Regions from separate parts of the Marinobacterium sp. NO-S09 genome, predicted to be linked through region 1. Evidence: predicted binding sites of a transcription regulator. Region 1 holds the regulator's gene; the other holds the start of a gene.
What was found. Region 1 encodes sigma-54, which starts transcription at its own class of promoters, with help from an activator protein. Its sites were predicted from a motif close to TGGCACNNNNNTTGCTNT; they were not measured.
Positions count from the first base shown of each region.

Region 1 (3,143 bases):
GTGCCGTACTTTTACCTGATCCCGAGCGACCACTGAGCACAACCAGGCGCATGCTCAATGCTCCTGGCAGAGCTGTTGGACGCGCTCCAGCAGATCATCGGCACTGCCGCAGGCTCGCAGCGAGTCCCGCGTTTCCGAATGGTTGAACAGTTCAGCCAATCCCGCCAGGGTTTGCAGATGTTCTTCGGCGCCTTCTTCCGGGACCAGCAGCAGGCACACCAGATCAACCGGGCGATTATCGATGGCATCGAAATCGATCGGGCTGGTCAGTGTCATCAGCAGTCCAACGGCCTTGTGTACGCCGGCCATACGACAGTGAGGAATGGCGACGCCTTCACCGATACCGGTGCTGCCCAGGCGTTCACGATTGATAAGGCCGCTGAAGATATCTTCAGCGGCCGGGCCATCCAACTGCTCTGCAATGGTTTGGCTGGCGAGTTCGAGAACCCGCTTTTTGCTGACTACATCGACGTGGCAGAGTGTGCGCGATGGGGTCAGCAGTTCTGATAGTTGCATGTGGTTACGTGCTGCTACCGGTTATTTGTGGGATTTCATCTTTTCTTTGTGCTTGATGATCTGACGATCGAGCTTGTCGACCATGCCGTCGATGGCGGCATACATGTCGTCGTGTTCGTTCGCAGCAAAGACTTCACCGCCGGCGAGGTGGATGTTGGCCTCGGATTTCTGGCGCTGTTTCTCTACGCTAAGGGTGACCTGTGCATTGGTGATGTTGTCGAAGTGACGTTCCAGACGATCAAACTTGTTACGTACATAGTCATTCAGGGCATCAGTCAGTTCGACATGGTGGCCAGTGATGTTGATCTGCATAGGTTTTTCTCCTTCTCATAGGGGTGCAGCAGATGCACCGCCTTCACTCTCATTAAACCAGACGCTTGCGCTCATTAGAAGGCGGAATGTGCATTGCCTCCCGATATTTTGCAACGGTACGGCGGGCAACGTTAATGCCCTGTTCCTTGAGTAGCTGTGCGATTTTGTTGTCACTCAGCGGTTTGGCTGTATTTTCATCATTGATCAGCTTCTTGATCAATGCGCGGATGGCGGTAGACGAGGCGGCTCCGCCATCGGAAGTACCCACATGGCTGGAGAAAAAGTACTTTAGCTCGAAGATGCCACGCGGTGTGTGCATGTATTTCTGGGTGGTAACGCGCGAGATGGTGGATTCGTGCATGTCGACCGCTTCGGCGATGTCATGCAGAACCATCGGTTTCATGCCCTCGTCACCTTCTTCAAAGAAGTCGATCTGGCGCGCCACGATCTCCGTGGTGACCTTGAGCAGTGTTTCGTTGCGGCTGGCCAGGCTCTTGAGGAACCAGCGTGCTTCCTGCAGGTGGTTCTTCAGGTAGGTGTTGTCGGCGCTGTTATCGGCGCGGCGCACCAGGTCGGCATACTGGCTGTTGATCTTGAGCTTGGGTGAGGCCTCATTGTTGAGGCTCACGGTCCACTGGCCCTGCTGTTTGCGCACCAGTACATCCGGGATGACATACTGCGCGGCTTCAGGGCTGATGATGCCGCCGGGCTTGGGGTTCAGGCTCTGGATCAGGCTGATGACCTGTTGCAGTTCCGGCTCCTTCAGGCGCATGCGGCGCATCAATGTGCGGTAGTCGTGGCTGCCCAGCAGATTAAGATGGTCGCGCACCAGGCGGATCGCATAGGGGCGCAATGGAGTATCTTCGGGCAGTTGCAGCAGCTGCAGACGCAAGCATTCATTGAGGTCGCGGGCACAGACACCGGTCGGATCAAACTGCTGCAGGCGGTGCAGCACGGCTTCCACTTCATCCAGCTCCGCATCCGCAAAGTCCTCGGGCTGGTGATTCTGGAAATGCTCCAGCAGATCCTCGGTACTGGTGGTGAGGTAGCCATCGGCATCCACCGAGTCAATGATGGCCAGCGCGATCTGGTAATCGGTCTCACTCATGGGGGTGAGGTTGAGCTGCCACAACAGGTGATCCTGCAGGCTGTCTTCCATGGTGTCATTGTCGCCCGGCGACCAGTCGTCATCACGGGGCTGGGACGGTGTGCTCTGGTGCTGGAAGGTGTCATCCCAGCTGCTGTCCGTGGTCAGCTCGGCCGGAATCTGATCATTCCAGTGATCTTCGGGCTGGTCATCACTCCAGTTGTCGTCACTGTCAGCGTTGTCGCTGGTGCTGGCGGTTTCCCGGCTGGACGTGTTGTCCGCTGAGTCGCTGTCCTGACGGTCGCTGTCCGCCTCGGCGGCCTGATGAGTCTCATGCTCCTCTTCGGCTTCCAGCAGGGGGTTGCTGTCCAGCGCCTCCTGAATCTCCTGTTGGAGGTCCAGCGAGGAAAGCTGCAGCAGGCGGATTGCCTGTTGCAACTGAGGGGTCATGGTCAGCTGTTGGCCGATCTTGAGTTGTAAGGATTGTTTCATAAACGACTGCCAATTGAACTGCTAGGAAGACTCCCGGGGGAAAGCCGCTAAAGCGAGAACTGCTCGCCCAGATAGGCACGACGGACTTGTTGATCCGCCAGGATCACCTCCGGGGTACCCTGTGCCAATATGCCTCCTTCACTGACGATATAGGCTTGTTCACAGATATCAAGCGTCTCACGCACGTTGTGGTCTGTGATCAATACACCGATACCGCGTGATTGCAGGTGGCGAATGGTCTGCTTGATGTCACTGACCGATATGGGGTCAACGCCGGCAAAGGGCTCATCCAGCAGAATAAAATCAGGTTCTGTTGCCAGGGCGCGGGCGATCTCTACCCGTCGACGTTCGCCGCCGGAAAGCGACATGCCCAGGCTGTCTTTCAGATGGGTGATATGAAACTCTTCCAGCAGCTCTTCCAGCAGGGCCTTGCGGCGGCTGGCATCGAGCTCGGGTCGGGTTTCCAGTATCGCCATCAGATTATCGCGCACGCTGAGTTTGCGAAACACCGAAGCTTCCTGAGGCAGGTAGCCAATACCGCGTCGCGCACGCTCGTGCATGGGCATGCGGGTGACATCATCCTCGGTGATCATGATCTGGCCCCGGTCAGCCGGGATCAGGCCCACAATCATGTAAAAACAGGTGGTTTTGCCGGCGCCGTTGGGGCCCAGCAGGCCGACTATCTGGCCGCTGTCCACGTGCAGGGAAACGTCACGTACGACTTCGCGACCCTTAT
Region 1 covers NZ_CP168954.1:3,810,283-3,813,425, reverse strand. Annotated here, with positions in the region: gene rapZ (RNase adapter RapZ) at 1-52, opposite strand, end outside; gene O3C79_RS17590 (PTS sugar transporter subunit IIA) at 55-516, opposite strand; gene hpf (ribosome hibernation-promoting factor, HPF/YfiA family) at 538-828, opposite strand; gene O3C79_RS17580 (RNA polymerase factor sigma-54) at 881-2,407, opposite strand; gene lptB (LPS export ABC transporter ATP-binding protein) at 2,455-3,143, opposite strand, start outside.

Region 2 (3,143 bases), 1.3 Mb from region 1:
GACCGGCGAACGGAGAGTCGTTGACCTGGAAGGTCATGGACACGGTCGGTTCGTCTACAGACAGGGCCGGCAGAGCTTCGATCACATCCGGGTCACACAGAGTGTCGGAAATGTTCAGCTCGTCCAGGCCGGTGATGCAGATGATGTCACCCGCCTGGGCAGAATCAACTTCAACACGCTCCAGACCATGGTAACCCATGATTTTCAGTACACGGCCGTTACGCACTTTGGCGTGGCTGTCGATAACTTTAACCTGGGTGTTGGTTTTGACGCTGCCGCGAGATACGCGGCCAACACCGATAACACCGGTGTAGCTGTTGTAGTCCAGTGCGGAGATCTGCATCTGGAAGGGGCCGTCAACGTCGACGTGAGGAGCATCTACGTGCTTGACGATCGCTTCGAACAGCGGGGTCATGTCGTCTGCCATGGCTTCGGGGTCATCACCGGCGATGCCGTTCAGGGCAGAGGCATACACAATCGGGAAGTCCAGCTGCTCGTCAGTCGCGCCCAGGTTATCGAACAGATCGAAGACCTGATCCATGACCCAGTCAGGACGCGCACCCGGGCGGTCGATCTTGTTGATAACAACGATCGGGCGCAGGCCACGGGCAAATGCTTTCTGAGTTACGAAGCGGGTCTGCGGCATGGGGCCGTCAACCGCATCCACCAGCAGCAGTACAGAATCGACCATGGACAGAACGCGTTCAACTTCACCACCGAAGTCGGCGTGTCCCGGAGTGTCGACGATGTTGATGCGGTAGTCGTTCCACTTGATGGCCGTATTCTTGGCCAGGATGGTAATGCCACGCTCACGCTCCTGATCATTGGAGTCCATGATGCGTTCGGCACCCTCATCGCGGCGGCCCAGTGTTCCTGACTGTTGCAGCAGCTTGTCGACCAGTGTGGTTTTACCATGGTCAACGTGGGCGATAATGGCAATATTACGTAGGTTATCGATCACGCGAAGTACCCTGTGATGTTGTAAAGCGCGACATTATACGGAAGGGATGTGAAACATTCGATCATTTGGTGATCATTATTGCAGAAACCCTGTTCGGGTCATCAGTTTTCGATAGGCTTCACTGGCTGTGCAGTACTTGTCGCTCAACTTGGCGAAGTGCTCCTGAAGAGCGGGGTCATCGGTGTTGGCCAAGCGGGTGCGGTAGCGTTCGCAGCGCTCATCCAGCCGGTTTACGGCCTGCAAACGGCATAAAGGGTACATGTGGCTTTGCTGTGGATAGTTGTAGCAGATGGTATCCAGACGGATATGACCATCCTTTTCCAGCCACTGGGCCGGGAAGCGTTTGGCATATTCGTCATCAGCAGCGACCTTGCCGGCCAGCAGGCTGGTGAAGCATAACAGAGCGATGGTGCCACGCACTGTCTTGAGAGCAGTCATGATCCTTGAGGTCCTGTATATATAGGGGGCTGCATCAGCATACGCCGAATGCGGTATGCGTTGAAGCAAGGTTGGCCGAGAAATCCTGTGGGCTTTGCACTATGATAGGCTCGCTTCAGGGGAGTGTTGCCACTGAATGGTGCGCCATGCACCATATGTGGGCAATAAGCGTGATATATGCACCATTGTAGTGCCTTGTCGCGATTGCTTTCGGTGCGTGCTACCGGAAATCAACAAGTTAGCTCGCATTAAAAACTGGCACATCCCTTGCTTTATCAAGCACAAACCGGTTTTCCGGATCCTAATGTAATGATGTTTTGCCAAGGCAAACTGATAACGAGTGGGGATAGCCAAATGTCAGAGAAGACTCTGAATCTGATCAAAGAAAGCGGCGCAAAGTGGATCGACATGCGCTTTACCGACTTTAAAGGCAAAGAACAGCACGTTACCATCCCGGTAAGCGACATGGGTGACGAGTTCTTTGAAGACGGCAAGATGTTCGATGGTTCCTCCATCGCTGGCTGGAAAGGTATTGAAGAGTCCGACATGATTCTGCTGCCGGACGACAGCGCTTCTGTACTGGACCCCTTCGCTGAAGATGCCACAGTTATCGTACGTTGCGACATCATTGAGCCGGCTACCGGCCAGGGTTACGAGCGTGATCCGCGTTCCGTTGCCAAGCGCGCAGAAGAGTACCTGAAGTCTACCGGTATTGCCGATTCCGCCATGCTCGGCCCGGAGCCGGAATTCTTCGTATTTGACGGTGTTGAATGGCACGCTGACATCAGCGGTTGCGGTTACAGCATCCAGTCTGAAGAAGCTGCATGGGCGTCCAACCACAAGATCGAAGGTGGCAACACCGGTCACCGTCCGCGCGTTAAAGGCGGCTACTTCCCGGTTCCGCCGATCGACTCCCTGCACGATCTGCGTGCCGCCATGTGTGATGCCATGGAAGCCATGGGTCTGACCATCGAAGTTCACCACCACGAAGTGGCAACTGCTGGTCAGTGTGAAATCGGTGTGCGCGGTAACACTCTGGTAGACAAGGCTGACGAAGTACAGATCCTGAAGTACTGCGTACACAACGTTGCTCACGCATACGGCAAGACTGCGACCTTCATGCCGAAGCCGCTGGTTGGCGATAACGGTTCCGGTATGCACGTTCACCTGTCCATGAGCAAAGATGGCCAGAACATCTTCGCTGGCGACGGCTACGGTGGTCTGAGCGAATACGCGCTGTATTACATCGGCGGTATCGTTAAGCACGCTAAAGCTCTGAACGCGCTGTGCAACCCGTCTACCAACTCTTACAAGCGTCTGGTACCGGGCTTCGAAGCACCGGTAATGCTGGCTTACTCTGCACGTAACCGTTCTGCTTCCCTGCGTATTCCGTACACCACCAGCCCGAAAGCGCGTCGTGTAGAAGCGCGTTTCCCGGACCCGGCAGCTAACCCGTACCTGTGCTTCGCAGCACTGCTGATGGCTGGTATCGACGGCATCAAGAACAAGATCCACCCGGGCGACCCGGCTGACAAGGATCTGTACGACCTGCCGGCTGAAGAAGCTAAAGAGATCCCGACTGTTGTCAGCTCTCTGACTGAAGCTCTGGACGCCCTGGAAGAAGACCGTGAGTTCCTGACTCAGGGTGGCGTATTCACCGACGACATGCTGGATGCTTACATCGCGCTGAAGCGTGAAGAAGTAGCCAAGGTCAACATGACCACTCACCCGGTCGAATTCGACC
Region 2 covers NZ_CP168954.1:995,847-998,989, forward strand. Annotated here, with positions in the region: gene typA (translational GTPase TypA) at 1-961, opposite strand, end outside; gene O3C79_RS04750 (hypothetical protein) at 1,037-1,399, opposite strand; gene glnA (glutamate--ammonia ligase) at 1,754-3,143, shown strand, end outside.
Region 2: a site for sigma-54 is predicted at 1,656-1,673, ahead of glnA (glutamate--ammonia ligase). Genes of this name have one in related genera too.